2 regions of the Cellulosimicrobium sp. XJ-DQ-B-000 genome follow, and region 1 is predicted to be linked to the other one. Evidence: predicted binding sites of a transcription regulator. Region 1 holds the regulator's gene; the other holds the start of a gene.
The links. Region 1 encodes LexA, which represses DNA repair genes until DNA is damaged. Its sites were predicted from a motif close to TCGAACANNTGTTCGA; they were not measured.
Positions count from the first base shown of each region.

Region 2: a site for LexA is predicted at 12,557-12,572, ahead of RDI86_RS05540 (HNH endonuclease signature motif containing protein). Genes of this name have one in related genera too.

Region 1 is NZ_JAVHYN010000001.1:81,323-96,573, forward strand. Features, by position in the region: gene RDI86_RS00395 (ATP-binding protein) at 1-1,122, opposite strand, end outside; gene RDI86_RS00400 (fused response regulator/phosphatase) at 1,119-2,447, opposite strand; gene RDI86_RS00405 (AAA family ATPase) at 2,615-4,855, shown strand; gene serA (phosphoglycerate dehydrogenase) at 4,944-6,143, shown strand; gene RDI86_RS00415 (pyridoxamine 5'-phosphate oxidase family protein) at 6,263-6,682, shown strand; gene RDI86_RS00420 (DUF5302 domain-containing protein) at 6,744-7,001, opposite strand; gene RDI86_RS00425 (aldo/keto reductase) at 7,256-8,245, shown strand; gene nrdR (transcriptional regulator NrdR) at 8,311-8,841, opposite strand; gene RDI86_RS00435 (LysM peptidoglycan-binding domain-containing protein) at 9,211-9,585, opposite strand; gene lexA (transcriptional repressor LexA) at 9,921-10,655, shown strand; gene RDI86_RS00445 (L-lactate dehydrogenase) at 10,770-11,777, opposite strand; gene RDI86_RS00450 (ATP-dependent DNA helicase) at 11,807-13,951, opposite strand; gene hflX (GTPase HflX) at 14,120-15,251, opposite strand, start outside.
Region 2 is NZ_JAVHYN010000002.1:352,369-367,619, forward strand. Features, by position in the region: gene RDI86_RS05475 (UvrD-helicase domain-containing protein) at 1-2,936, shown strand, start outside; gene recD (exodeoxyribonuclease V subunit alpha) at 2,933-4,996, shown strand; gene RDI86_RS05485 (hypothetical protein) at 4,972-5,094, opposite strand; gene RDI86_RS05490 (LLM class flavin-dependent oxidoreductase) at 5,166-6,218, shown strand; gene RDI86_RS05495 (hypothetical protein) at 6,364-6,852, shown strand; gene RDI86_RS05500 (MBL fold metallo-hydrolase) at 6,854-7,879, shown strand; gene RDI86_RS05505 (LLM class flavin-dependent oxidoreductase) at 7,909-8,781, shown strand; gene RDI86_RS05510 (hypothetical protein) at 8,768-9,082, opposite strand; gene RDI86_RS05515 (GNAT family N-acetyltransferase) at 9,140-10,297, opposite strand; gene purQ (phosphoribosylformylglycinamidine synthase subunit PurQ) at 10,294-11,013, opposite strand; gene purS (phosphoribosylformylglycinamidine synthase subunit PurS) at 11,013-11,300, opposite strand; gene RDI86_RS05530 (hypothetical protein) at 11,478-12,119, opposite strand; gene RDI86_RS05535 (PadR family transcriptional regulator) at 12,116-12,487, opposite strand; gene RDI86_RS05540 (HNH endonuclease signature motif containing protein) at 12,662-13,027, shown strand; gene RDI86_RS05545 (phosphoribosylaminoimidazolesuccinocarboxamide synthase) at 13,088-14,002, opposite strand; gene RDI86_RS05550 (ATP-binding protein) at 14,099-15,251, shown strand, end outside.

The sequences.
Region 1 (15,251 bases):
GGTGCCCGTCCGGCCGACGCGGGAGAACCCGAGCAGGTCCTGGATGAGGCGCTGCATCCGCTTCGCGCCGTCGACCGCGAAGTCGATGTACTGGTCGGCGCGGTCGTCGAGCTCGCCCCCGTAGCGCTTCTTGAGGAGCTGCGTGAAGCTCGCGACCTTGCGCAGCGGCTCCTGGAGGTCGTGCGAGGCGACGTACGCGAACTGCTCCAGGTCGCGGTTCGAGCGTTCCAGCTCGCGCGCCTGCTCGGCGAGCAGCTCGTGCGAGCGCGCCGCGTCCTCGTGCGACGCCTTGATCTCCGCGACCTGGCTGACGAGCTCGACGCGCATGTGCTCGACGTCCTGCGCGAGGTCCGCGATCTCGGCGGGCCCGGACGTGACGACCGGCTCGTCGAGGCTCCCGGAGCTCACGCGCCGCACGCGGTGCGCGAGCTCGGCCATGGGTTCGGTGACCCAGCGCTTGAGGCAGACCCACAGGATGATGCCGACCGCGAGCGCCGAGCCGACGAGGACGAGGACGCTCCCGAACAGGGCGCGGCTCCACCGGTCGAGCGCGTCGAGGCGTTCGACGCGCTCGTCGCGCAGCTGGTCGACGTACTGCGCGGTGTCGGCGCGCGCCGCCGCGAAGAGCTCGGCGCCGCGCGCCTGGTCGACGGCGCGCACGCGCCCGGGGCCCTGGGCCTCGGTGGTCGCGATGGCGGGCTCGGCCGCGTCGGAGACCCAGGCGCGCACCGAGGACTCGGCCTGGGTGAGCGTCCCGGCGAGCTCGTCGTCGAGGCCGAGGCGGTCGACGAGCGCGGCGTCGGGGACGACGCCCTCGGCGTCGACGCCCACCGCGCGCGTGTAGGCCTCGAGCGCCGTCGCGTCGCCCGTGGCGACGTAGGCGCGCACCGCGACCTCGGCGTCGAGCAGGCCGACGTACGCGCCGTCCGCCTCGCTCACCGCGTCGAAGAACGGCCCGGTCACGTCGGTCTGGAGGGTGAGGACGCGCGACAGCGCGATCGCGGACGTCGCGAGCACGCCGAGGAGGATCACCCCGGCGACGACGAGCGCCCAGCCGAGCCGCCGACGCAGCGTCGGGGCACGACGCTCGCCCGCGCGCCTGCGGTCGCCGGCGGCGCTCACCGGGCCCACTCGTCCGAGTCGGCGAGGGTGGCCGACCGCTCGCCCGGGGAGGTGCCCTCGCCGTCCCACCCGAGCACGAGGAGGGCCGCGTCGTCCGCGAGGGGGCCGCCGTGGAGGTCGCGCACGCGACGGAAGACGCGCTCGACGACGCCCTCGACGCCCTGCTCCAGGGCGCTGTCGACGGCGCGGCGCAGGCCGTCGACCCCGACGCGCTCGGGGCGGGTCCGCGCGTCGCCCGCCCCGGCTCCCGCGACGGTCGCCTCGACGAGGCCGTCGGTGTAGAGCATGAGGGCCCAGCGCTCGCCGAGCTCGACCGGCTGCGACGTCCAGCCGCCCGCGACCGGGATGCCCAAGGCGCGGCCGCGCGACGTCGGCGTGATCTCCGACGCCGTGTCGCGCAGCAGCAGCGGCGCGAGGTGGCCCGCGAGGTAGACCTCGGCGCTGCGGCGGTCCGCGGAGACGACGACCTGGCAGAGCGTGACGAACACCTCCGGGCGCGCGCGCTCGGGGACGAGCACGCGCTCGAGCAGCGGCAGGATGGCCTCCGGCTGGGTCTCGCTGAGGACGATGGTGCGCCAGGCCGTGCGCAGCGTCGCGCCGAGCGCGGCCTCGTCCGGGCCGTGCCCCGCGACGTCCCCGATGACGCACAGGACCGTCCCGTCCGGGCGCTCGACCGCGTCGAAGAAGTCGCCGCCCAGCAGGCCGTTGCCGCCCGGCACGTAGCCGACCATGACGTCGAGGCGGTCGTCCTGCACGAGCGGGGTCGGCAGGAGCGCGCGCTCGAGGCGCGCCGTCTCGGCCGCACGGACCTCGCTGCGGTACAGCGCGCGCTGCTGCTCGACGGACATGCGGCGCTGGACCGCGTAGCGCACGGACCGCCCCAGGAGGTCGCCGTCGACCTCCCCCTTGACGAGGTAGTCGTCGGCGCCCGCGGCGACCGCCTGCACGCCGAGGTCGATGCCCGAGTGGCCGGTCAGGACGACGAGCGCCGGCGGCCGCGACCCCGCGCGCACGCGCTCGACGGCGGACAGGCCTACGGAGTCGGGCAGACCCAGGTCCAGCAGCACGCAGTCGACGTCGTGGGAGACGACCATCTCGAGGGCGCCGTCCAGGGTCGTCGCGCGGTGCAGCTCGACCTTGAGGTTGCCGTCGGCCAGCAGCTCCTCGACGAGGATCGCGTCCCCGTCGTCGTCCTCCACGAGCAGGATCCGGAGCTCGTCCGTCGGGGCCAGCACGGCGCGCCCCGGGTGCGCCTGGTCCGGTCCGGCGGCGTCGTCGCCGCGCGCGGAGGGTCGGCCCGGGGCCCGCTGCTCGCTCCCGGTCACGACGCCCGCTCCCCTCTGGTCGCCATGGGCCACGATCCTAGCCGCAGGCCCGCGTCCGGCCCGGTCACGGCGCCGGGACGCGCCGGTCGCCGGTCCCCGGGACGGCCGTCGTACGCCATAATGGACGGCCGCGCGGGCGGCGCGGCGCCGGTCGAGGAAGGGACAGCGTGGGACGCAACGACGAGCTCCGGCTCGAGCAGGAGGTCGTGGACACCCTCTACGCGCGCCTCGACGAGCTGCGGGCGGCCGCCCGGGCACGCCTCGACGAGGTCCGACGGTCCGGCCCGTCGGGCTCGCCGCAGAACCGCAGCGAGCGCGACGCGTTCGCGACGCTGTACGAGGACCGTGTCGCGCAGCTCGACGCGGTCGAGGACCGCCTCGCGTTCGGCCGCCTCGACCTCGACGACGGCACCCTGCGCTACGTCGGGCGCATCGGCCTCACCGACGAAGAGCACTCGAGCCTCCTCACGGACTGGCGCGCGCCCGCCGCCCAGGCGTTCTACCGCGCGACGGCGGCCCACCCGGACGGCGTCGTGCGCCGTCGGCACCTCGTGACGCGCGGTCGTGCCGTGACGGGGCTCGAGGACGAGCTCCTCGACCTCGACGCCCCGGAGGCCGTGACGGGCACGACGCTCTCGGGCGAGGGCGCGCTGCTCGCCGCGATGGCCGCGGGCCGTACGGGACGCATGGGCGACATCGTCGCCACGATCCAGTCGGAGCAGGACGCGATCATCCGCTCCGAGCTCGCGGGAGCGCTCGTCGTCCAGGGCGGGCCCGGCACGGGCAAGACGGCGGTCGCGCTGCACCGCGCGGCCTACCTGCTGTACGCGCACCGACGGCTGCTGGAGCGCTCGGGCGTCCTGCTCGTCGGCCCCAGCCTCTCGTTCCTGCGCTACATCGACCAGGTGCTGCCGTCGCTCGGCGAGACCGGCGTCGTGAGTACGACCATCGCCGACCTCCTGCCCGGCGTCGTCGCCGACGGCGAGGAGGACCCGCGCGTCGCGCGGGTCAAGGGCCGGGCGGTCATGGCCCGTGCGGTGCGCCGGGCCGTGCGCGCCCGCGAGCGCGTGCCCGCGGCCGACGTGCCGGTCCGGCTCGACGGCCACGACCTCGTCATCCGCCGCCGCGACGTGCGCGACGCCATCGCGAAGGCGCGGCGCACCCACAAGCCGCACAACCTCGCGCGGGTCACGTTCGTCCGCGAGATGCTGTCGCGCCTCGTCGAGCAGTACGGGCGCCAGCTCGGCGAGCCGCTCGTCGGCGAGGACCGCGCGCTCGCGCTGGAGGACCTGCGCTCCCACCGCGACGTGCGCGTCGCGCTCAACCTGGCCTGGCTGCCGCTCACGCCCGAGCGCCTCGTCGAGGACCTGTGGACCAAGCCGCACCGGCTCGCCGAGGCCGCGCCCGAGCTCTCCCCCGAGGACCGACGGCTCCTCGAGCGGGCGAAGGGCGCGCCGTGGACCCCCGCGGACGTGCCGCTCCTCGACGAGGCGGCGGAGCTCCTCGGCGAGGACGACCAGGCGGAGCGGGCCGAGGCCGCCGCGCGCGCGGCGCAGCGCGCGCAGGACCTCGAGTACGCGCGGCAGGTGCTCGAGTCGTCCGGTGCGGGCGGCGGGATCGTCGGCGCCGACGTGCTCGCCGAGCGGTTCGCCGCGAGCGGCCCGCGCCTGACCACCGCCGAGCGCGCCGCGCAGGACCGCACGTGGACCTACGGCCACGTCGTGGTCGACGAGGCGCAGGAGCTGTCCGCCATGGCGTGGCGCATGCTCGTGCGCCGGTGCCCGACGCGGTCGTTCACGGTGGTCGGCGACGTCGCCCAGACGTCCTCGCTCGCGGGCGCCCGGTCGTGGAAGGGCATGCTCGACCCGGTCTTCCGCGACGCGTGGCGGCTCGCCGAGCTCACGGTCAACTACCGCACCCCGGCCTCCGTCGCGGACGCGGCCCGACGCGCGGCCGTCGCGGCCGGCCTCCCGGTCTCGCCGCTCACGTCCGCGCGCGACGTCGAGGACGCCCTGCGCGTGGTCGAGGTGGCACCGGGCGCGCTGGAGGCACGTGTCCGGGCCGAGGCCGAGGCCGCGCGCGCCGAGTTCGTCGCCGCGGAGTCCGGCCGCGTCGCCGTCGTCGCGGCCGCGCCCGCGGTCCCCGCGCTGCGGGCCGCGCTCGGGCTCGCCGACGCGGGCGGCGAGGACCCGGTCGTCGTGCTCGACCCGGTGCAGGTCAAGGGGCTGGAGTTCGACGCCGTCGTGCTGGTCGAGCCCGCCGACGTCGCGACCGGGCCGTCGGGCCCGTCCGACCTGTACGTCGCCATGACGCGGCCGACCCAGCGGCTCGTCGTCGTGCACACGCGCGCGCTGCCCGCCGGGGTCGCCCCCGCGCCGTCGGACGACGCACGGGGCGCCGGAGCCTGAGAGCGGTCGGGTCCGGGCGCGGGGTCACCTCGTCCCGAGGGTCAAGACCCGTTTGGTCCGGACCGCGGGACGGGCGCACCATGGGGACGTGCTACGCGCCCTCCTCCTCGAAAACCTGCACCCCCTCGCCGCCTCGAACCTCGAGGCCGCGGGCATCGACGTCACCGTCCGCACCGGGGCCCTCGACGAGTCCGAGCTGATCGAGGCGCTCGACGGCGTCCACCTGCTCGGCATCCGGTCCAAGACGAACGTCACGGCGAACGTGCTCGAGAACGCTCCCGACCTGGTGGCGCTCGGCGCGTTCTGCATCGGCACGAACCAGATCGACCTGCGCTCGGCCGCGACGCAGGGCGTCGCCGTGTTCAACGCGCCGTTCCAGAACACGCGCTCCGTCGTGGAGCTCGCGCTCGCCGAGATCATCGCGCTCACGCGCCGCCTCACCGAGCGCGACCGCGCGCTGCACGAGGGTCGCTGGGACAAGTCGGCCGAGGGCGCCCACGAGGTCCGTGGCCGCACGCTCGGCATCGTCGGCTACGGCAACATCGGCACGCAGCTCTCGGTGGTCGCCGAGAACCTCGGCATGTCGGTCGTGTTCTACGACACGGCGGAGAAGCTCGCGCTCGGCAACGCGCGCCGCATGGACACGCTCGACGAGCTGCTCGAGCAGGCCGACGTCGTCACGCTCCACGTCGACGGGCGCCAGGGCAACGCCGGGCTGTTCGGCGCCAAGCAGTTCGCCCGCATGCGCCCGGGCTCGATCTTCCTCAACCTGTCGCGCGGCTTCGTGGTGGACTACGGCGCGCTGCGCGAGGCGATCGTCGAGGGCCGTGTGGCCGGTGCCGCGGTCGACGTCTTCCCGCACGAGCCCAAGCGCAAGGGCGACGCGTTCGACTCCGAGCTGCGCGGCCTGCCGAACGTCATCCTCACGCCGCACATCGGCGGCTCGACGGAGGAGGCGCAGGAGGCGATCGGGCAGTTCGTGTCCGCCAAGCTGCGCGACTACCTCACCACCGGCTCCACGACGCTCAGCGTCAACGTGCCGAACCTCGCGCTCGAGCAGACGACGGGCATCACGCGCATCACGCACCTGCACCGCAACACCCCCGGCGTCCTCGCCGCCGTCAACGCGACCCTCGCCGAGCACGGGACGAACATCGAGGGCCAGCTCCTCGCCACGCGCGGCGAGATCGGCTACGTCGTCACCGACGTCGGCTCGCGCGTGGAGCCCGCCGTCATCGAGGCGCTGGCCGCGATGGAGCAGACGATCGCCCTGCGCATCCTCGACTGACGGAGCCCCGCACCCCGGGACCCTTCGCCGCGCGCGGCCCGTCCGCACGCGGCGAAGGTCCTCGGCGGCCGTGACCTTCGCCGCTGAGCGCCGCTCGCGCGCCGGTGCCACGATGAAGCATGACCGGATACTTGCACGACGCGCCGCAGATCCTCGACGCCGACGCGTCGTGGGACCTCGTGGAGGGGACCCACGTCGCACGCCTCGCCGTGAGCGTGCGGGGCGAGCCGGACATCTACCCCGTCACCGTGCGGGCGCACGAGCGCACGCTCGCGTTCCGCACGGTCCCGGGCACGAAGCTCGCGACGCTCGCGATCAACGAGCGGGTCGCCCTGGAGTGGGACCACGTCGACGACGACGGGGCGTGGAGCGTCGTCGCGCGCGGCACCGCCCACCGCCTGCGCACCGAGCACGAGGTGGATCCCGTCCGGGAGGGTGCGGACCCGCTCGTCCCGACCGTCGACGTCCCGACCGAGGAGTGGGTCGTGGTCGAGGCCCACGAGCTCACCGGGCGACGCTTCGCGCGCGCGGAGCCGTAGACCCCCCGACGCACGACGTCCGGCCGCCCCGCAGGGGACGACCGGACGTCGGGGGTGCTGCTCAGCCGGACTTGCGGCGGAAGGTGCGCTGGACCGGTCCGACGGTCTCCGAGCCGTGCACGGAGCCCGTGTTCGACTCGCCGTCCGCCGTGCGGTGGCGCGCGGCGTTCTTCCGGTCGAGCGCCTCCCGGAACTTCGCCTTGGCCTCCTCGGTCGGTGCGGTCTCTGCAGCGGGTCGCTGCGGGTCGGACGCCATGGCGGTCTCCTCGTCGACGGGGAACTCGGTGGGGTACTGCGGTCTGCCCGACGGTGCGGGCACCCCGCCAGCGTCCCCCACCGGGCGGTCCGACGCCACCTGATTTGTCCGCTCGGCCCGGCCGTCCCGGCCCTGCGGGCGGTGGCGCAGGCGAACGCGCTGCGAGCGCCCTCGACCGCGCGGCGAACGCCGTCGGGTAGCGTCGGGACGTGTCGCCCGATCCCACGCCGCAGGCCTCCCCCGCTCCTCCCCACGCCACAGGCGGTCCCGCGCCGGCGCGCGCCGAGCTCCCGCACCGCACGCTCGGCCGGAGCGGCCTGCGCCTGCCGGAGGTCGCGCTCGGGCTCTGGCAGAACTTCGGCGTCGCCGACCCCTTCTCGACGCAGCGCGAGATCGTGCTGCACGCCGTCGACCGTGGCGTGACGCACCTCGACCTCGCGAACAACTACGGACCGCCCGGGGGTGCTGCGGAGGAGTCGCTGGGCCGGCTGCTCGCGCGCGAGCTCCGACCCGTGCGTGACGAGCTGGTCGTGACCACCAAGGCGGGCTACCGCATGGGACCCGGCCCCTACGGCGAGGGCGGGTCCCGGAAATACCTGCTCTCGTCCCTCGACGCGTCGCTGCGCCGGCTCGGGCTCGACCACGTCGACATCTTCTACTCGCACCGCTACGACCCGTCCACCCCGCTCGAGGAGACCATCGGTGCGCTGGCGACGGCGGTCCGGTCGGGGCGCGCCCGCTACGCCGGCATCTCGTCGTACTCCGCCCGGCGCACGCGTGAGGCCCTGCGGGTCGCGGCCGACGTCGGGGTCGAGCTCGTCGTCACGCAGGTCTCCTACTCCATGCTCAACCGGTGGATCGAGGCGCCCGACCCGCACGACGAGGCGGGGGCCACCGTGCTCGACGTCGCGGGCGACGAAGGGCTCGGCGTCGTCGCGTTCTCCCCGCTCGCCCAGGGCATGCTCACGGACCGCTACCTCCACGGGGTCCCGGACGGGTCGCGCGCGGCGCGCGGCGGGCCGCTGCGTCCGGCGTTCCTCTCGGAGGAGAACCTCGACCGCGTGCGCCACCTCGACGAGCTCGCGCGCGCCCACGGACGGACGCTCGCGTCCACGGCGATCCGCTGGGCGCTGCGCGACGAGCGCGTCACGTCGGTCCTGCTCGGCGCGAGCTCGACGCGCCAGCTCGACGACAACCTCGCGGCCCTCGACGCCCCCGACCTCTCCCCCGAGGAGCTCGCGGCCGTCGACGACCTCCCCGTAGACACGGGCATCAACATCTGGGCGTCGCGGTCCAGCGACCTGTAGCCGCCTCCGGCTGCGGGGCCCCGCATCCTGGGACCGGAGTCACGAGGCGCGGAATCTCGTGAGCGTCAGGCCTGTGGTGCCGCCTCGCGGTCGGTCGCGGCGTCGTCGGCGGCCTCGGCCGCCGCACGGCCCGCCGCCGCCTCGCGCTCCTCCCGGTCGACACGCAGCGACGTGATGGCGCTCTCGAAGTCCTCGAGCGAGTCGAACGCCTGGTAGACGCTCGCGAAGCGCAGGTAGGCGACCTCGTCGAGCTCGCGCAGCGGCCCGAGGATCGCGAGGCCGATCTCGTAGGCGTCGAGCTCGGCGCTCCCGCTCGCGCGGATGGTCTCCTCGACGCGCTGCGCGAGGACGGCGAGGTCGTCCTCGTTCACCGGGCGCCCCTGGCAGGCCTTGCGGACGCCGTTGACGATCTTCTCGCGCGAGAAGGGCTCGGTCACCCCGGACCGCTTGACCACGGACAGGCTGGCGGTCTCGATCGTGGTGAAGCGGCGGTTGCACTCCGGGCACTGGCGTCGCCGGCGGATGGAGGCACCGTCGTCGGACGTGCGGGAGTCGACGACGCGGGAGTCCGCGTGACGGCAGAACGGGCAGTGCATGGCGGGGCTCCTCCGCGGGTCGCGCCGACAGGTCGGCGCGACGAACGTATGTCGTCGCGGGCGCGCGGTGCAACACGCCGACGGCGCACCCGACCGTGGACGGCAGAACGGGGGCGGTCGAAGTCGACCGCCCCCGTCGGGACGCCCCCGTCCCCATCTCGCGCGCGACTCGCCTCGCGCGCGGCGACGTGCACAGGAGTCGCGGTTGTCCGCACACTCCTCGCCTCGTCCGCCCAGCCCCCCAGCTGGCGTGTGAGGTGACACTAACTTAGGCGGACCTAACGGAGCGGCGCAACCCTCGGTCGCGACCTGTCGCGCGTCGGCACCGTGTGCTGCGTCACAGGACCTGGGCCACGGCCGAGCGCCGCGTCACCGCTCGGCGACCGGGAGCAGGATCGTCTGGCCGGCCTGCACGCCCGACGACGACAGGCCGTTCAGCTCGACGAGCCCGCTGACCACCTCACGGAGATCCTCGCCCGGGGCCGCGACTCCCTGGGCAAGCTCCCACAGGGTCTCCCCCGTGCTCACGACGTGGACCCGGACCTCGACCGGCTCCCCGGGCCCGCCCGCGACGGCCAGGCCGACGCGTGCCGCGAGGACGAGCACGACGGCCACGAGGAGCACGAGGACCGCACGGCCGCGTCGCGTGAGCCGCAGCGGTGCCTGCGGGCGCACGCCTCGCTCCGCCGCAACTCCCCGCCCGAGCGCGGGCGGCGCTGCCGTCGCCATCGCCACCGTGTCCATGTCCCCTCCGTCCCGGCCCGCGAGCCCGATCGCCTTCCCCGGTCGATCGGACCCGCGTGCCCGTCTCATCTCCACGCCGACCCGCTGCGGTCGAACACCTGTACGTAGAACATCTGTACGAAGGTCTATCACGAACGACCGACAGAGTCGAGACATGCTCGAACAGGTGTTTGATTCGTGTCGCATCCTCCCCTAGCCTGGGCTCAGGTCGGTTCGCCGGACATGTCCGCTCGGACCCGGAGGAGCGACCGAGGTCCCGGGGCGCACGCCCCGGGGAGGGAGGCCGCAGGCCCGGCTGGCGCCGGCGGCACGCGACGGACGAGGGCGGAGCGACCATGGCGGGACGAGGCACGGACAGGGCACGGGGGCTCGCCGAGGTGCGCGAGCTGCCGGACGGGTCGGCAGGGGGTGACGGGCTCACCCCGCGCCAGCGGCTCGTGCTCGAGACCATCCGCGCGTGCGTCGAGCAGCGCGGCTACCCGCCGAGCATGCGCGAGATCGGCGAGGCCGTCGGGCTCACGAGCCCGTCCTCCGTCAAGCACCAGCTCACCACGCTCGAGCGCAAGGGTTTCCTGCGGCGCGACCCGAACCGTCCGCGCGCCATCGAGGTGGTCCAGCCCGACGACGCCCGCCGCGCGACCCCGCTCGCGCCAGCTGGCACGGCCCCCGAGCCGGCGTACGACGAGGCCCACCCCGCGCCGTCGTACGTCCCCGTCGTCGGCCGTATCGCCGCCGGTGGCCCGATCCTCGCGGAGCAGGTCGTGGAGGACGTCTTCCCGCTGCCGCGCCAGCTCGTCGGCGAGGGAGAGCTCTTCCTCCTGCGCGTGCAGGGCGACTCGATGATCGACGCCGCGATCTGCGACGGCGACTGGGTCGTCGTGCGGCGCCAGCCGGTCGCGGAGAACGGCGAGATCGTGGCCGCGATGATCGACGGCGAGGCCACCGTGAAGAGCCTGCGGCGCGCCGACGGCCACGTCTGGCTCATGCCGCACAACGCCGCGTACGACCCGATCCCCGGCGACGACGCCCAGGTGCTGGGGCGCGTCGTCTCCGTCCTGCGCAGCCTCTGAACGGTCCCCGAGCGGCTCCGGGCGCCCCTGCGGGCAGGCTCCGGACAGCACGAGAGCCGGGCGGTCCCTCGACCGCCCGGCTCTCGTCGTGCCGGGCCCGACGGGCCCGTGGGCTCAGAGCCCGAAGCGTCGCGCGACCGCGCGCAGCGACTCCGCGGACGAGCGCAGGCCCGCGAGCTCGTCGTCCGCGAGCGGGACCTCGACGCGCTCCGTCGCGCCCCGGCGGTCGACGAGCGTCGGGAGCGACAGGCAGACGTCCTCGAGCCCGTAGATGCCGTCGAGGAGCGTCGACACGGGCAGCACCCGGTGCTCGTCGGCGAGCACCGCCTCGATGATCCGGGTGCCCGCGAGCCCGACCGCGTAGTTGGTCGCGCCCTTGCCCTCGATGATCCGGTAGGCCGACTGCACGACCTCCCGCGCGATCTCGTCGCGCACGTCGCCCGTGAGCGGTCCCCGACCGCCGATGCCCTGCCACTCGAGCAGCGGCGCACCGCCGATCGTCGCGGAGCTCCAGAGCGGGATCTCGCTGTCGCCGTGCTCCCCCGCGATGTACGCGTGCACGTTCTGCACCGCGACGCCGCAGTGCTGCGCCACGAGGAACCGCAGCCGCGAGGAGTCGAGCACGGTGCCGCTGCCGAAGAGCTGGGTCGGGGGCAGCCCCGAGAACTTGAGCGCCGCGTACGTGACGATGTCGACCGGGTTGGTCACCATGACGTAGACGGCATCCGGGGCGACCTCCACGAGGCCCGGGAGGATCGTCCGCATGAGCCCGATCGTGCCCTCGGCGAGGTCGAGACGCGTCTGGCCCGGCTTCTGCTTGGCGCCGGCCGTGACCACGACGACGTCGGCGCCCGCGCACACCGCGACGTCGTCGGACCCCTCGACGCGCGCCATGGGCATGAACTGGATGCCGTGCTGGAGGTCGAGGACCTCGGCCTCGACCTTCGCGCGGTTGACGTCGAGGAGCGCCACCGTGCGCGCCGCGCCGCGCATGAGCGCGGCGTAGGCCAGCGTCGAGCCGACGGCACCGGCGCCGACGATCGCGAGCTTCGTGGTCCGCGCTCCCCCTCCCGGACCGCCCGTGGTCGCGTCGCCGGTGCCCTGCGGTGACGTGCTCGTCATGTCGCCTCCGTGAAGTCGCTGGAAAGGGCTCAGCCTAGGGCGGCGAGGCGGCGGAGCGCAGCGGTGGCCACGTCGCGGTCGGTCGTCTGCCAGAACCCTGGCATGGACCGCGTGAGGAACGACCCGTAGCGCGCCGTCACGAGCCGCGGGTCCAGGACCGCGACGACCCCGCGGTCGGCCGTGGACCGCACGAGCCGCCCGGCACCCTGGGCGAGCAGGAGGGCCGCGTGCGTCGCGGAGACCTGCATGAACCCGTTGCCACCCGCGGCCTCGACGGCGCGAGCCCGCGCCGACCTCACCGGGTCGTCCGGGCGCGGGAACGGGATGCGGTCGATGAGCACGAGCTGGCACGACGGCCCGGGCACGTCCACGCCCTGCCACAGCGAAAGCGTGCCGAACAAGCACGTCGCCGGGTCCTCGGCGAACTCCCGCACGAGGGTCGGCAGCTGGTCGTCGCCCTGGCACAGGACCGGCACGTCCAGCCGCTCGCGCATCGCCTCCGCCGCGGCCACCGCGGCGCGCCGCGAGGAGAACAGGCCGAGGGTCCGACCGCCGGCGGCCTCGACGAGCGCCGCGATCTCGTCGAGCTGGTGCTCGGTCGACGCCTCGCGGCCGGGCGTCGGCAGGCGCTTCGCGACGTAGAGGATGCCCTGGCGCGGGTAGTCGAACGGGCTCCCGACGTCGAGCCCGCGCCAGCGCGGCGCGTCGCCGTCGCCCGCGTCCGCGGCTCCGCCCGTCGCCGCGGGGCCGAGCCCGAAGGTGCGCGCGACGGCGTCGAAGCTCCCGCCGAGCGCGAGCGTCGCGGACGTGAAGACGCCGGTGCGCTCCGCGAGCAGGTGGGTCCGGATGAGGCCCGCCACGCCGAGCGGGGCGGCGTGCAGGCGGCTCGCGCCGTCGCCGAAGCGGTCGCCGGACCAGCCGCCCTCCCCGGGCCGCGAGCACCACAGCACGTCGTGGCCCGTGGGGTCGGCCGCCATCCGCTCGGCGACCTCGAAGAGCTGCAGCATCGTCGACTGCGCCATCTTCAGGCCCGTGTCCGGCTGGGCCGGCTTGGTCACGCCGGTCTCGGGCTTGAGCGTGGAGAGCACCTCGCGCGCGGCGTCCCGGACCGCCGCGACGGCCGAGCGCGCGGCGTCGGGCAGGCCGTCCGGGAAGCGCTCGGCGGGCAGCGACCCGACGACCGTGCCGAACGCGGCAGACGCGGCGTCGAGCGCGTCCGTCGTGACCCCGCCGTGGCGGCGGGCGAGGCGCGCCGCGCCCTCGATCGCCGGGACCGAGAGGTCCACCGTCGCGGCGGCCGTGACGCGGTCGGCGAGCTCGTGCGCCTCGTCGACGACGAGGACGTCGTGCTCGGGCAGCACCCCGGGCGACCCCATGGCCGCGATGCCGAGCATCGCGTGGTTCGTCACGACGACGTCGGCCTCGCGCGCCGCGGCGCGCGCCCGCTCGGGGAAGCACTCGGCGAGCAGCGGGCAGCGCTGGCCCAGGCACTCGAGCGCCGTGACGGAGACCTGCCGCCACGCCTTGTCGCTCACGCCGGGGACGAGGTCGTCCCGGTCGCCCGTGGCCGTCTCGTCGGCCCACTCCCGCAGGCGCACGACCTGCTCGCCGAGGGCCGCCATGCTCGTCCCGGCACGCGCGGCGGGGTGGTCGGCGGCGCCCGCCGCCTCGCCGGGGAGGTCGAAGAGCGTGGGCTCGTCCGCGGGGTAGCCGCCCGCGATCTTGTGCACGCACAGGTAGTTGTGCCAGCCCTTGAGGAGCGCGATCGACGCGGGCCGCGGGAGGCGGTCCGCGACGGCGTCGGCCACGAGCGGGAGGTCCCGCGTGATGACCTGGCGCTGGAGGGCGAGGGTCGCCGTCGAGACGACGACGCGCTCGTCGGTCGCGACCGCGTGGCGCACGGCCGGCACGAGGTACCCGAGCGACTTCCCCGTCCCGGTCCCGGCCTGGACCACGAGGTGCTCGGAACCCTCGATGGCGTCCGTGACGGCACGCGCCATGGTCCGCTGGCCGTCGCGCCGCGCGCCGCCCAGGCGCGTGACCGCGAGGTCGAGGAGCTCCTCGACGGCGGGCACGTCGCCGGACGCCGACGCAGCCGCGTCCGCCCCGGCCCGGCCCGTCGCCTCCGTGTCCGGACGGTCGGGCACGGGTGCGGTTCGGGTGGAGGGGGGCACGCGACGAGTCTACGGTCGGGCGCCCACGCCGCGGGCGAGGGCTGTGGACGCGGCGAAGACGGGACGACCCCGCGCGGCGCAGGCCGCACGGGGTCGTCCACGAGGTCGGACGGCAGGTCCGCGCGAGGTCGGGCCGCCCGGTCCGCCGGCGGTCCCGGCGGGAGGAGCTCAGCTCGCCGCGGAGGCTCCGACGAGCTCCGTCGCGAGCGCCTGGGCGACGCGGCCGCGCAGGAGCGTGCCCTCGGGCGTGTGCTCCTCGTGGTCGATCTCGCCCTCGGTGTGCACGCGGTGCACGAGGTCGCCCCGGTGGTACGGCACGACGACGTCGATCTCCACGTCCGGACGCGGGAGCTCGTGCGCGATGAGCTCGCGCAGGTGCTCGATCCCCTCGCCCGTGTGCGCCGACACGACGACCGTGCGGCGTTCGCGCAGCCGGATGCGCGCGATCGTCTCCGGGTCGGCGAGGTCCGCCTTGTTGAGCACGATCACCTCGGGCACGTCCTCGACGCCCGGGATGTCGGCCAGCACGTGGCGCACCGCCGCGATCTGGCCCTCCGGGTCCGGGTGCGAGGCGTCCACCACGTGCAGCAGCAGGTCGGCGTCGCCGACCTCCTCGAGCGTCGAGCGGAACGCCTCGACGAGCTGGTGCGGCAGCGCGCGCACGAACCCGACGGTGTCGGCGAGCGTGTAGACCCGGCCGTCCTCGGTGCGCGTGCGGCGCACCGTGGGGTCGAGCGTCGCGAACAGCGCGTTCTCGACGAGCACGCCCGCGCCGGTGATGGCGTTGAGCAGGCTCGACTTGCCCGCGTTCGTGTAGCCCGCGATCGCGACGGACGGCACGGCGTGCCGCTTGCGCGACGCACGCTTCGTCTCGCGCCCCGGGGCCATCGCCTGGATCTCGCGGCGCAGCTTGGCCATGCGGTTGCGGATGCGCCGGCGGTCCAGCTCGATCTTCGTCTCACCGGGACCGCGCGACCCCATGCCCGCGCCGGCGCCGCCGACCTGGCCACCGGCCTGGCGGGACATCGACTCGCCCCAGCCGCGCAGGCGCGGGAGGAGGTACTCGAGCTGGGCGAGCTCGACCTGCGCCTTGCCCTCCCGCGACTTGGCGTGCTGGGCGAAGATGTCGAGGATCAGGGCGGTCCGGTCGATCACCTTGACCTTGACGATGTCCTCGAGCGCGCGCCGCTGGGAGGGAGCGAGCTCGCCGTCGATCACGACCGTGTCCGCGCCGCTGGCGGCGACGACGTCGGCGAGCTGCGCGGCCTTGCCGGAGCCCAGGTACGTGCCCGGGTCGGGC
Region 2 (15,251 bases), on a different contig from region 1:
CGGTCGCCCGCGCGGCGGTGAGCGACCACGGGGCGGTGGTCGCGCCGTCGGACGCGGCCGAAGGCTCGGTGGCCGCGGCGCGGTACGAGGTCGCCGTCGCCGCCCGCCGCGAGGTGGAGGCGCGCAAGCGCGCGATGCACCTGCTCGACTACGACGACCTCCTCGTCCTGCTGCGCCGCGCCCTCACCGACCCGGAGCACGGTGCGACGGCGACGCAGCGCGTCCGGTCGAGGTTCCGCGTGGTCATGGTGGACGAATTCCAGGACACGGACCCCGAGCAGTGGGCGATCCTGCGCACCGCGTTCCACGGGCGGCCCGACGAGAGCAGCGCGCTCGTCCTCATCGGGGACCCCAAGCAGGCGATCTACGCGTTCCGCGGCGCGGACGTCGTGACGTACCTGCAGGCCGTCGAGGACGCGACGGACACCGCGACGCTCAGCACGAGCTGGCGCAGCGACGGCCCGCTCCTCGCAGGCCTGCACGCGCTGCTCGGCGAGACGGCGCTCGGCGACCCGCGCATCGTCGTGCGCCCGGTCGACGCGGCGCACCCCGAGGCGCGGTTCTCCGGCGGCGCGCCGGTGCGGCTGCGGCAGGTGACGCGCCGCGCCTACCGGCTGGGCGCCTCGTCGGCGCCGTCGGCCCCGGACGCGCGCGGCCTGCTCGCGAAGGACGTCGCGGCCGACGTCGCGAGCCGTCTCGGCACCGCGTCCGGCGGGGGCGACCGCGTGCGCGACGACGTCGGCGGGGCGGCGGGCGACGCGGCGCACTGGCGCCCGCTCGAGCCGCGCGACGTCGCCGTGCTGACGCGCACGAACGCGCAGGCCGAGGCGGTGCGCTCGGCGCTCGTCGCGCTGGGCGTGCCCGCGGTCGTCTCGGGGCCGTCGAGCGTGTTCGGGTCGGCCGCGGCGCAGGACTGGCTCACGCTCCTCGCGGCGCTGGAGCAGCCGGGCCTCCACCGGCGCGCGACGGCGCTCGCCCTCACCCCGTTCGTCGGCTGGGACGCGCAGCGCCTCGCGACGGCGGACGACGCGGACCACGACGAGCTCGGCGACACGGTCCGGGCCTGGGCGCACCTGCTCGCCGACCGGGGCGTGGCCGCGGTCGCGGAGGTCGCCGCACGGCGCGGGGCGACGGCCCGTGTCATGGCGCGCGCCGACGGCGAGCGCTACCTCACCGACCTGCGCCACGTCACGCAGGCGCTGCACGAGGCCGCGACGACCGAGGGGCTCGGCACGGCCGCGCTCACGGCCTGGCTCCGGACCCGGATCGCCGAGGTCGGGACGGTCTTCACCGACGAGCGCACCCGCCGTCTCGAGACCGACGCCGCCGCCGTGCAGGTCGTCACCGTGCACGCCGCGAAGGGTCTGGAGTTCGGCGTCGTCTACGTCCCGTTCGGGTGGGAGCGGTTCGAGCCCGACGACCAGGAGCTGTTCGCGTTCCACGACGACCACGGGCAGCGCGTGCTGCACCTCGGCGGGGTCGGCTCCCCCGGGTTCGTGGACGCCAAGGCGCGCTGGCGCGACGAAGAGCTCGGCGAGGACCTGCGCCTGCTGTACGTGGCGCTCACCCGGGCTCGGCACCAGGTCGTCGTGCACTGGACCCCCACGAAGCGCAGCACCGGATCGGGACCGCTCACCCGCCTCCTGCTCGCCGACCGGATGCTCGGCGGCGAGCCCGGGCGCCACGCACGGCCCGACGCGATGCGCGACGACGCCGTCCGGTCCGCGTTCGAGGCGGTCGCGGCGCGGTCGGGCGGGACGGTCGTCGTCGAGCAGGTCGACGCGCGGCCGAAGGGCGAGCGCTGGTCGCCCGGCACCCGGTCGGGCACGGACCTCGCGCTCGCGACCGCGGCCCACCTCCCGGACCGCGACTGGCGTCGGGCGTCGTACTCGGCCCTGACCGCGGCCGCGCACCACGGCCCGGTCGGCGGGATCGAGAGCGAGCCCGAGGACCCGGGCGTGCAGGACGAGCCGGAGGAGACCGCCGACGACGACACCGCCGCGCCCTCGGCCCCGGCCTCGACCCCGCGACCCGGCGCGGACGTGCCGTCCCCGTACGAGGGGCAGCCGGGCGGCACCGCGTTCGGCACGCTCGTGCACGAGATCCTCGAGTACGTCGACACCGCGGCCGACGACCTCGACGCCGAGGTGCGCGCCCGCTGCGCGCAGGCGGCGACGGTCCGCGTGCCGGGCGTCGAGCCCGTCGCGCTCGCGACGGCGCTCGGCCTGTCGCTGCGCACGCCGCTCGGCCCGATCGCGGGCGGGCTCACGCTCGCCGACGTCGACCCGCGGGACCGGCTGCCCGAGCTCGAGTTCGAGCTCCCGCTCGCCGGGGGCGACGAGACGGAGGGCGTGCGTCCCGCGACGCTGCGCGACCTCGCGGACGTCCTGCGGGCGCACCTGCCCGCCGACGACGCGTTCGCCCGATACCCCGACCTCCTGGCGGCGCTGGCCGACGAGTCCGAGACGGGCACGAGCACCGGCGGCGTCCCGCTGCGCGGCTACCTCACGGGCTCGATCGACGCCGTGCTGCGCGTGCCCGCCCCGGGTCCCGACGGCGCTCCGGACGGGGATCCGGGCGGCCGCCACCGGTACCTGGTCGTCGACTACAAGACGAACCGCGTCGGGCCGCCCGGGGTCCCGCTCGCCGTGGGCGACTACCACCCCGACGCCATGCGCGACGCGATGCTCGCCTCGCACTACCCGCTGCAGCTCGTGCTCTACCTCGTCGCGCTCCACCGCTACCTGCGGTGGCGCGTGCGCGACTACGAACCCGACCGCGACCTCGCCGGCGGGGCGTACCTCTTCGTGCGCGGCATGGCCGGGCCGGATACGCCCCGCGGCCCCGACGGCACCCCGTACGGCGTCGTCGCCTGGAGCCCGCCGCCCGGGCTCGTCGTCGCCCTGTCCGCCCTGCTCGACGGAGGTCGCGCATGACCACGACCACTCCCGGGTCGACGCTCCGGCCCACCGCTCCTCCTGCGGGCGACGTGGTCGACGAGGGCGACCCGCGGCTCGCCGTCGGCGTGCCGGCGGGCCTGGCGCCGTTCAACGTCGCGCGCGTGGTCTCGGCCGCCGACGTGCGCGTCGCGCTGCGGCTCGGCCGGCTCACGGGCGAGCACGACGACCAGGTGCTGCTCGCCGTCGCGCTCGCCGTCCGTGCCGTGCGCAGCGGCTCCGTGTGCGTGCGCCTCGACGACCTCGGCTCCCTGGCGCTGCCCGAGGACGAGGAGGCCGCCCGGACCGACGCCGCGGACCTGCCGTGGCCGGACCGCGCCGCGTGGGCCGGCGCGGTCGCGCGCAGCCCGCTGGTCGCCGTCGGGGTCGACGGCGCGCCCGACAGGCCCGCGCGCTGGGTCGGGGGCGCGCTGTACCTCGACCGCTACTGGCGCGACGAGCTCGCGGTCCGGCACGACGTCGACGGTCGGCTCGCGGCGCCCGACCTGCCGGTCGACGCCGACCGCCTCGACGTCGCGCTGGCCCGCCTCTTCCCCGCGGCGGAGGACACGCGGCAGCGGCTCGCCGCCGCGCACGCCGCCACGCGCCGGCTCACCGTCCTCACGGGTGGCCCCGGCACGGGCAAGACGACGACGGTCGCGCGGCTGCTCGCCGTCCTGCACGACGCCGTCCCGCACGACGCTGCCCGCCCCGCGACCGCGGCGGCGCCCGCTCCGTCGCGCGCGGGGGCGAACGTCCCGGCCGACCAGGGCACGGCGCTGCGCGTCGCGCTCGCCGCCCCGACCGGGAAGGCGGCCGCACGGCTCCAGGAGGCGGTGCGCGAGGTCGTCGCCGGGTTCGGCGACGCCGCCGACCGCGCGCGCGTCGGCACGCCCGTCGCGACGACGCTGCACCGCCTGCTCGGGTACCGGCCGGGCAGCAGCACCCGGTTCCGCCACGACGCGCACCACCACCTGCCGCACGACGTCGTCGTCGTCGACGAGACGTCGATGGTCGCGCTGCCGCTCATGGCGCGGCTGCTCGAGGCGCTGCGGCCCGACGCGCGGCTCGTGCTCGTCGGGGACCCGGACCAGCTCGCCTCGGTGGAGGCCGGCGCCGTGCTCGGCGACCTCGTGCACCGCGAGCCCGTCACGCCCCCGGCCACCGCACCGGTCGTGCTCGCGGCGGCCGAGACCGCGCTGGCCGACGCGCCGCCGCCCGCCGACGGCGAGGTCGACGACCGGGCGGTGCTCGGCAACGGCGTCGTCCGGCTGCGCACCGTCCACCGTCAGGACCGCGACTCGGAGATCCTGCCGCTCGCCGCCGCGATCCGGGCCGAGGACGCGGAGGCGACGCTCACCCTGCTGCGCGCGGGGCACGGGTCCGTGGAGTTCCTCGAGGCGCCCGACGACGAGCCCGACGACGCGGTGCTGGCCGCGGTCCGCGCGGACGCCGTCGCGGCGGGGACCCTGCTCGTCGAGGCCGCGCGCGCCGGGGAAGCCGCCGCCGCGCTCGACGCGCTCGCGCGGCACCGCGTCATGGTGGCGCACCGGCGCGGGCCCGCGGGGCGCGGCCGGTGGGCGGCGCAGGTCGAGGCGTGGGTCGAGGAGGCGACCGGCCACCACGCGACCGACTCCCCGTGGGTCGCCGGGCGGCCCCTGCTCGTCACGACGAACGACGCCGACGTCGGCCTCTACAACGGCGACACCGGCGTGCTCGTCGCGGAGCCCTCGGGCGGGGTCGTCGCCGTGTTCGGGGACCCGCGCGCGCCGCTGCGCGTGCGCACGCACCGGCTGCCGCCCGTGGAGACCGTGCACGCCATGACGGTCCACCGCGCGCAGGGCAGCCAGTTCGACCGCGTCACGCTCGTCCTGCCGCCCGCGACCTCGCCGCTGCTCACGCGCGAGCTGCTGTACACGGCGGTGACGCGCGCGCAGTCGTTCGTGCGCGTCGTCGGCTCCGAGGACGCCGTGCGCACCGCGGTGACGAGCCCGGTCCACCGGGCGAGCGGGCTGCGGACTCCGCTGCCCGGCGGTCAGTCCTCGGTGCGCTCCGCCTGATCGCGCTCGCGCAGCTCCTTGAGGCGGCCCCAGGGCACGAGCACGATCCAGGCGACGGACGCGACGGCGGCGCCCATGATCATCGAGGGGACGTCCATGGCGACCATCCTGGCAGGCGTGCGCGGTCGCCCCGGGGAATGAGGCACGGGGGTGGCCGGTTGGCACCAGGGTGAGCACCCAGACCCCCCGCCTGTCCGTCCTCGACCTCGTGCCCGTCCGCTCGGGCCAGTCCAGCACCCAGGCGGTGCGAGCGTCGCTCGACCTGGTCCGCCTCGCCGACCGGCTCGGCTTCGAGCGCTACTGGTTCGCCGAGCACCACAACATGCCCGCGGTCGCGGCCTCGACCCCGCCCGTGATGATCGCCGCGGCCGCGTCGGTGACGGACCGGATCCGCGTCGGCTCGGGCGGCGTCATGCTGCCCAACCACGCACCGCTCGTCGTGGCCGAGCAGTTCGCCGCGCTCGAGGCGATCGCGCCGGGGCGGGTCGACCTGGGCCTCGGCCGCGCCCCCGGCTCGGACCCGGTCGTCACGCAGCTCCTGCGCATCACCGGCCCGACGGCCGACGTCGACCGCTTCCCCCAGCACGTCACGGACATCCTCGCGCTCATGAGCCCGCAGGGCGCGACGCTGCGCCTCACGAGCGGGCAGGTCTACGACGTGCACGCGACGCCCGCCGCGGACGGCACCCCGACGGTCTGGCTGCTCGGGTCGAGCGACTACTCCGCGCGCCTCGCGGCCGAGCTCGGCCTGCCGTACGTGTTCGCGAACCACTTCTCGGGCCAGGGCATCGACGAGATCCTCGCCCTGTACCGCGAGGGCTACCGCCCGAGCGAGGCGTTCCCCGAGCCCCGCACGTTCCTCACCCTCAACGCCGTCGTCGCGGAGACCGACGACGAGGCGCGCGCCCGGGCCCTCCCCCAGGCCCGCATGATGGCGCGCCTGCGCACCGGGCAGGCGCTCACCGCGCTCGAGACCGTCGAGGAGGCGCAGGCCGCGCCGCTCGACGGCGCGGCCGGGCAGATGGTCGAGGACAGCCTGCGCCGCTGGGCCGTCGGCACGCCCGACGCCGCGGCGGCCGAGGTCCGTCGGCTCGCCGAGCGCCATGGCGTGGACGAGGTCATGGTCGTGCCCGTCGCCGCGTCCCGGGCGGACGAGGCGCTCGACGCGACGCCGGGCCGCGCGCGCACGCTCGAGCTCCTCGCGGGCGAGCTCGCCGTCTGACCCTCCCCGCCGAGCACGACGTTGCTGTCGCCATAGCGCCCGTCACGACAGCAAGGTCGTGCTCGACGCGGAGCGGCGTCGTGGTCGGCGGCGGCGTCGTGGCGGGGGCGCGGCGGCGTCGGTGGGAGGCGGTAGCGTCGCGCGCATGACCACGAAGTACGACGACGCGTCCTGGCACTCGGGCGGCGAGGGCTACCCGCCCGAGGCCGGTCCCGAGGCGGGGGCGACGCACATCGGCATGTTCCTCGCGTGGGCGGTGCTCGCGGGGCACGCGTCCCCGGAGCTCGAGGAGGACTCCGAGGACGAGCTCGCGGCGCTGCGCGAGCGCACCGTCACGCCGGGCGCATTCGTGCACGAGTCGTGCGACGGCAAGCTCGTCGACCACGACCTCGACGACGTCGGCATTGCGTTCGCGAGCGCCTACTACGCGGGCGACGACGAGGACGAGGGCGACGGCGGCCTCTACCTCGAGGACTACGTGGACGCGGTGAGCCCCGGCGACGGGGAGCCCGAGGACGTGTACCGCGTCCCGGACACGTGGGAGACGTACGAGCTCGTCGCGCCGCTGATCGACGCGCGGTTCGCCCAGTGGGACGACGAGGGCCGCCCGGCGGTCCTGCGTCACCGCGCGTGACATGAGCGCCCCGACACCCGTCACGCGCCTCGCCGCCGTCCTGCGCGCCGACAACCCCGGCCCCATGACGCTCGACGGCACGCGCTCGTACGTGCTGCGCGCGCCGGGCTCGGCGTCGTGCGTCGTCGTGGACCCGGGGCCCGACGACGCGGCCCACCTCGACGCGCTCGCCGCCGCCGGGCCGGTCGAGCTCGTGCTCGTGACCCACCGGCACGCCGACCACACGGCCGGGTCCCCCGGGCTGCGCGCGCGCACCGGCGCCCCGGTGCGGGCCGCCGACCCGGACCACTGCCACGGCGGCGCGCCGCTGCGCGACGGCGAGGTGATCGAGGCCGCTGGCCTGCGGGTCGCGGTCCTCGCCACGCCCGGCCATACGGCCGACTCGGTCTGCCTCGTCCTGCCCGACGACGGCCCGGTCGCCTCGACCGACGACCGGGCCCGCCGCACGCCGGACCCGGGCTCGGCGGGCTCCGGCACCGCGGGCCCCGTCGCCGCAGGCTCCGGGACCGCGGCGGACGAGGGCGCGCGGACGCTGTCGGGCACGACCGTCCTCACGGGCGACACGGTGCTCGGGGCGGGGACGACGGTGATCGCGGCGCCCGACGGGTCGCTCGGCGCCTACCTCGCGAGCCTCGACGCGATCGAGGCCGTGGCGGGCGGTCCAGGCCTGGTGACCGGCCTCCCCGGCCACGGACCCGTCGTCGACGACCTCGCGGCGCGCGTGCGCGCGTACCGCGAGCACCGTCACGAGCGCCTCGCCCAGGTGCGGGCCGCGCTGACCACGCTCGGCCTGGCCCCGGACGCGCCGGGCGCGGTCGACGAGGTGGTCGCGCGGGTCTACGCCGACGTCGACCCCGCGGTGCGAGGAGCCGCCCGGCAGTCCGTCGCCGCGCAGCTCGCGTTCCTCGCCGGCCCAGACACCGACGCGGGCACCGGCACCGGCACCGGCACCGGCACCGGCACGATCGCCGACATCGGAGCGGACGCGGCCGACGACACCCCCGGCACCCCGAGCCGCGACGGCTGACTGTCGGTGCCACGGTGCACGATGACGGGATGACGACACCACGGCTCGGTATCGCGTTCGTGCCCACCCACGCACCCGAGAGCCTGCGGCGGCTCGCGACGACGGCGGAGGACGCCGGCCTCGACGACCTCTGGGTGTGGGAGGACTGCTTCAAGCAGTCCGGCCTCGCCTCGGCGGCCGCTGCCCTCGCGTGGACCGAGCGCGTGCGCGTCGGCATCGGGCTCATGCCCGCCCCGCTGCGCAGCACGGCGATCACGGCGATGGAGGTGGCGACGCTCGCGCGGATGTTCCCCGGTCGCCTCGTCGCGGGGGTCGGGCACGGCGTCCAGGAGTGGATGGGGCAGGCGGGGGTGCGCGTCGCGTCGCCGCTGACGCTCCTGCGCGAGCACGCGACGGCGCTGCGGAGCCTGCTCGCGGGCGAGGAGCTCACGACGGACGGCCGGTACGTCACGCTCGACGCCGTCCGGCTCGACTGGCCGCCCACGGAGCCGGTCCCGCTGTGGCTGGGCGGGTCCGGGCCGCGGACGCTCGCGCTGGCCGGCGAGCTCGGCGACGGTCTCATCCTCACGAACGCGCTGACCCCCGAGGACGTGCGGGGCGCGGCGGCCGTCGCGCGCGAGGGCGGCGCGGGCCCGGGGTTCGACGTCCACGCGACGCTCATCGCCGCGACGGGGCCGGATGCGCAGGCACGGGTCGACCGCGAGCTGCCGGTGTGGGGCGCGGAGCCCGGTCGGGGCATCGGCGCCGCAGGTGACGCCCACGCGGTCGCGGCGGGCGTCCTGGCTCTCGCGGAGGCGGGCGCGACGGTCGTGGCGGTCCAGCCGACCGCGGACGAGCCCGACGTCGAGGCGTTCGTGCGCTTCCTCGGCCACGAGGTCGCGCCGCTGCTCAGCTCCCGGTGACGCGCCCGGTGTCGCCCTCGGTGCCCGCGGCGCCGGGCCGCTGCCGCAGGCCGTGGACGAGGGCGACCACCGCGCACACCAGAGCGACGGCGCCGACGGCGAGCGCGAGGCGGACGGGGAAGTCGGCGTAGAGGTCGGTGACCTCGCCGACCGGGAGGCCCCAACCCGCCGCGGTCTCCCGCACTTCCGCCGCGAGCGCACCGATCCTTCCGGGCACCCGCGTCACGGCTGCGGAGACCCACCCGAGCAGCTCGAGGACGACGGAGGCCACGGAGTGGGCGCCGGACGCGAGGGGGATCACCGGTCCACCCTAGCGGAACCGGACAGCGCGGTCATATGCGGCACGGCGGGTATCGCCTCAGGTCAGCGGCTTGGCGAAGCACAGCGCGACGTGGTTGTCGCCGTCGTAGGGCGGGAAGTGCGCGACGGCACGGAAGCCGAGCGAGCGGTAGAGCGCGATGGCGCCGGGCTGGCGGATGCCCGTCTCGAGCAGGAGCGTGGAGGCCCCGCGCTCACGCGCCGCCGTCTCCAGCCCGTCGAGGAGCCGACGCGCGGTCCCCGTGCGGCGCGCGCTCTCCCGCACGAACACCTTCTTCACCTCGAGCGCGTCCTGCGGCGCGCCGGGCTCGGGCCGTCGCAGCGAAGCGCACCCGAGCGCCTCGCCGTCCCGGTACGCCACGAGGGTGACCACGACGTCGACTCCCAGGCGCGCGTCCACGGCCTCGAAGCCTCCGGCGGAGTCGAGGCCGCTGAAGAGCTCGGGGTACAGGACGGCCGACGACGTCTCGTGCATCTCGCGGCGCAGCGCTGCCGCGTCGGGGTCGTCCCACGGGACGGCTCGGAGCTCGACCGCCGCACCCCCGACGACCAGGCCGCCCGCCGCGGCGCCGGGCCCCGACCTCGTGCCGTCCAGCGCAGCGCCCCGTGGTCCGGTGGCATCCGGCGCGGCGGTCCGCGCTCCGGCGGCATCCGACGCAGCGGCGGGCGACACGCGCAGGTCGAGCGCGAAGCAGCGCGAGAGCGGCTGCCCGGCGTAGTGGCCGTACGACTCGATCGGCACGTACCCGAGCGCGAGGTAGAGGTCGATGGACTCCGGCTGGAGCGTGCCCGTCTCGAGCACGAGCCGGTCGAGGCCCGCGGCGACCGCGCGCTCGTGCAGCGCGCGCATCGCGGTGCGGGCGTGCCCGCGGCCCCGGTGGGCGGGCTCGACGTACAGGCGCTTCACCTCGCCGGTCCGCGCGGGGTGCGTGCCGCCGCGTCCGTCCGGCGTGCCGGAGACGTCGCGCAGCGCGACGAACGCGACCGGCTCGCCGTCCTCCCGGACCACGACGTTCGCGAGCGCCGCCTCGGGGGCGAACGTGCCGGCGTCGGGCTCGCCGTAGCGCACCGCGAGCTCCGCCTGCTGCCGCGACCGCAGCCGCTCGGCCGCGGCGTCGTCCGCCGGGACCGTCACCACGGTGACGACCCCGGCCCGGGGGCGCCCGACGGCGTCGGGCAGGACGCGCGGGAGCGTCACGCGCGGACGAGCGCGCCCAGGACGGACGTGAAGAACCCGAGACCGTCGGTGCCGGCGCGCGGGCCGGCCTCGGCCGCCGGGCCGAAGCCGGGCTCGACGGCGTGCTCCGGGTGGGGCATGAGGCCGACGACGTTGCCGGCCGCGTTCGAGATGCCCGCGATGCCGCGGCGCGACCCGTTCGGGTTCCACCCGTCGTAGCGGAAGACGACGCGCCCCTCGGCCTCGAGCTCGTCGAGCGTCCGCTCGTCGGCGACGAACTGCCCGTCCTGGTTCTTCAGCGGGATCGTGATGCGCTGGCCGGCCGTGTAGTCGCGCGTCCAGGCGGTGTCGGCGTTCTCGACCACGAGGACCTGCTCGCGGCACACGAAGTGCAGGTGGTCGTTCTTGACCATCGACCCCGGGAGCAGGTGGGCCTCGGTGAGGATCTGGAAGCCGTTGCAGATGCCGAGCACGGGCATGCCGCCCTTCGCGGCGTCCACGATCGACTCCATGACCGGCGCGAAGCGGCTGATCGCGCCCGCGCGCAGGTAGTCGCCGTAGGAGAAGCCGCCGGGCAGGACGACCGCGTCCACGCCGTGGAGGTCGGCGTCGGCGTGCCAGAGCGACACTGCCTCGCCGCCCGCGAGACGCACCGCGCGCGCGGCGTCGCGGTCGTCGAGCGTGCCGGGGAAGGTGACGACGCCGACCGTGGCCGTCGCGAGAGCCGAGGCGGTCATCAGGCGAGACCCTGCGACGTGATCGTCGCGGCGGCGTCCGTCTCGATGTCGGCGACGCGCACGACGTCCTCGATGACGGGGTTCGACAGGAGCTTCACCGCGGCCTCCTCGGCGGCGGCGAGGACCTCCGGCGTCACCGGGCCCTCGACCTCGAGCTCGAACCGCTTGCCCTGGCGGACGGAGGTGAACTGGGTGAAGCCGAGGCGCGGCAGCGCCCCGACGACGGCCTTGCCCTGCGGGTCCAGGATCTCGGGCTTGGGCATGACCTCGACGACGACGCGTCCCACGGGGGCTCCTTGGCGAGAGTGTTGGGAGGGCCGGGGCTCCGGGATCCCGGCCACGTCACGGGCGTCGAGGACGCCCGGGAGGACGGGACGAGCGGGAGCCGACGGCGGGATTCCGCGCCCAGTCTAGCGGGCGCGCGCACCCGTCCGGCCGGGCGTCCGCACGGTGAGCGGGCGGGCTCAGCCGCCCGCGGTGCGGCGCCGGTCCGGGGTGTCGACCGGGATGTTGCCGTCGAGCACGTGCTTGCGCCAGGCCCGGTCGACGTTCGACCGCGCGAAGAGCATGGCGGACCCGATTGCGCACACCAGGACCAGCGGCCAGTACCACCAGGTGAAGGGGAGCCGCCACACGTACTCAGCCCCTGCCGAGACCACCCCGAGGAACACCATCATGGCCGAGACGACCAGCTGGATCCCCGTGACGAGCGACGCGGCCGCGACAGCCCTGCGCCAGGGGTAGAGCGCCCCGTGGATGTCGTCGGCGACCCACCACCAGTACCGCGCGGGGAGCCGCAGGTCGAGCGACCGGTAGAGCAGCCAGCGCCCGAGCGGCGGGTGCTCGCGCCACCGCAGCGCCCACCCCGCGCGCACGAGGCCCCACGCCTCGCGGGCGCCGATGCTGCGGGGAGCGGCGCCGTCGTCCGGCTCGGGCGCCAGGTCGAGCAGGACGGCGAGCGCCTCGTCCCCGTGCAGGTCGCGCCAGCGCCGGGGGTAGGCACGCAGCCAGAACCGTGCGGACCGCTCGTACCGGTCGACGCCGCGCGCCCCGCGGGCAGGGCGACCGGGCTGCGCGCCGTCGGCGGCGGCCCGCCGCCCGGTCACGCGCCGCTCCCGGCGAGACCGTCGGCGGCACCCCGACCGGCACCGCGGGAGAGCGACCGACGCGCGCGCTCCGCGAGCTCGGCGAGGCGCAGGGTCTCGGCGCGGGCGGCGCGGCGCCCGTCGTCGGTCGCGCGGTAGTAGCGACGCAGCCGGCCGTCGACGACCTCCTCGCCCGTCGGCTCGACGAGACCGGCCGCGACGAGGCGGTCGAGGTTCCCGTAGAGGGTGCCCGCGCCGAGGCGGGTGCGGCCGTCGGAGAGGTCGCGCACCGACCGGATGACGGCGTAGCCGTGGAGCGGCTCCCCGCTGAGCGCGAGGAGCACGAGGTACGCCTGCTCCGTCATGCGGAACGGGGCCGAGGTGACCATGGTCGATATATATCGCCCGGCGACCTATGTGCGCAAGCGCTCGGCGCATGTCGGAGGGTGCGGCTAGGCTCGAACACGTGTTCGAGACGCACGCTCGAGCACGGTGCGAGGGCGGGGTCCTGCCCCTTCCCCGCCCTCGCACGACACCTCGCCGACGACGCACGGAGGCTCACCATGGACGCACCAGCAGCACCCGTCCCGACGATCGACCGCGGCCGTTCACGACCCGCGCCGGCCACCGTGGCCCGCGTCCTCGCGCGCGACGGGACGTGCGTCTTCCCGGGCTGCCGCGTACCCGCGTTCCGCTGCGACCTCGACCACGTCGTCGCCCCGCGGCCGGGCACAGGCACGGGCACGGGCACGGACGAGGACGCGGAGCCCGCGCACGGGGCCGACAACCTCGTCGCCCTGTGCCGCCACCACCGGGTCGTCCGCGCACGCGACGGCTGGCGCCCGGCGCTGCTCGCCGACGGGTCGGTCCGGTGGACCGGGCCGAGCGGGCACACCTACCTCCGGCCCGGCACCCTCCGGACGGCGTGAGGCGTCAGGCGTGAGGCGTCAGGCGTCAGGCGTCAGGCGTCAGGCGTCAGGCGTCAGGCGTCAGGCGAGCGTCGACCCGGTGAGCCGCTCGTACGCCTCGAGGTACCGCGCGCGGGTGCGCGCGACGACGTCGGCCGGGATCGACGGCGGCGGGGTGTCCGCGGCGCGGTCCCAGCCCGACGCGGGCGACGTGAGCCAGTCGCGCACGAACTGCTTGTCGAAGCTCGGCTGCGCGCGGCCCGGCTCCCACTGGTCCGCGGGCCAGAAGCGCGACGAGTCGGGCGTGAGCACCTCGTCGCCGAGCACCGTCTCCCCCGTCGCCGGATCCACGCCGAACTCGAGCTTGGTGTCCGCGAGGATCACGCCGCGATCGCGCGCGATCTCCTCGGCGCGCGCGTACACGGCGAGCGTGAGGTCGCGCAGGCGCGTGGCGTCGTCGAGGCCGATCTGCTCGGCCACGACGTTGAACGAGACGTTCTCGTCGTGCTCGCCCACGGCAGCCTTCGTCGCCGGCGTGAAGATCGGCTCGGGCAGGCGCGACCCGTCGACGAGGCCGTCGGGCAGCGGCACGCCGCACACCTCGCCGCCCGCACGGTACTCCACGAGGCCGGAGCCCGTCAGGTACCCGCGGGCCACGCACTCGACCGGGAACATGTCGAGGCGGCGGCAGATCATCGCGCGGCCGGCAACGACGTCCGGCACGAGGCCGTCACCCGGCACCGCCGAGACGGCGGTCGAGACGACGTGGTTCGGCACGAGGTCGGCGAGCTGCTCGAACCACCACAGGCTGAGCTGCGTGAGCACGACGCCCTTGTCCGGGATACCGGGCGACAGCACGTGGTCGTAGGCGCTCACCCGGTCGCTCGCGACGACGAGGACGACGTCGCCCAGGGGGTGCACGCCCCCGACGGCCGGCAGGTCCGGCGTGTACAGGTCGCGCACCTTGCCGGAGTACGCGTGCGTCCAGCCGGGCAGGTCGAGCGCGACCGTGTCGAGGGCGTCGGCCTCGCCGAGCGAGAGGGCCGAGCCGGGGTCCTGCGGGGTGTGGGTCACGGCCCCTAGTGTCGCACCATGCGACTCGAACCCGGCCCCTCGTCCACCTCGGGAGCCGCCCCCGGCGGCGCGCTCGACGGCACGCCCGACCAGGGCGAGGACGCCGGGCGCGCGACGCACGACCCGGGGGTGCGCGACTTCCTCGCCACCTTCTCGGCCTTCATGGAGACCGCCAACGAGCAGGCCCAGCGGCAGCGGACCGACGCCGGGCCGTCCGTCGCGGACGTGCTGCGCGAGCACCTCGGCACCGACCCGCGCTCGATCGCGGTCGTCACCGAGACGGTGTCCGCTCTGCGCAGCGTCGACGCGGACGTCGCGATCGAGGCCGTCGTCGCCCGTCACGGCGGTGGCCGCGTCGTCGGCGTCGGTGGCGGCGAGCAGCGGATGCACACGTCCCTCTCCGAGATCGTCGAGCACTCCGCCCTGTGGCGCCAGTTTCCCGTCGGCGCGGTGGACTACGCGCGCGCGGCGACGGGCCCCGAGAGCGAGCGCCGCACCGTCTCCTTCGGTCTGCACCTCTTCGCGTACGCGGGCACGCCCGTCGCGCTCCTGCAGCGCGCGGCGAACCCGCGGCACGGCGACGAGGGCAGCGTCGAGGTCATGTGCCCCCAGGAGGACGCCGCCCTGTCGCTCCTCGCCGAGCTCCGGGCGGCCATGGTCGAGCACAGCGTGCTGCGCGGCCAGGTCGTGACGTTCACGGCGTCGGACTACGGCGCGCAGGCCGGCGGCATGACGTTCCTGCGGCGAGACCGGGTCCCGGCGACCGACGTGGTGCTCCCGGACGGCACGCTGAGCAGGATCGAGCGTCAGGTGCTCGGCGTCGCGCGGCACCGCACGGAGCTCCTCGCGGCTGGTCAGCACCTCAAGCGCGGCGTCCTGCTCTACGGTCCGCCGGGGACGGGCAAGACCCACACCGTCCGCCACCTCGTCGGCGAGAGCCCGGGCACGACGGTGATCGTCCTCGCAGGGGGTGCGCTCCGGCTCGTCCGGCTCGCCGCGGAGACGGCCCGTGCGCTCCAGCCCGCGATCATCGTGCTCGAGGACTGCGACCTCATCGCCGAGGACCGCTCGTTCCACGACGGCCCGCAGCCCCTGCTGTTCGAGGTGCTGGACGCCATGGACGGCCTCGCCAGCGACTCCGACGTCGCGTTCGTCCTGACGACGAACCGCG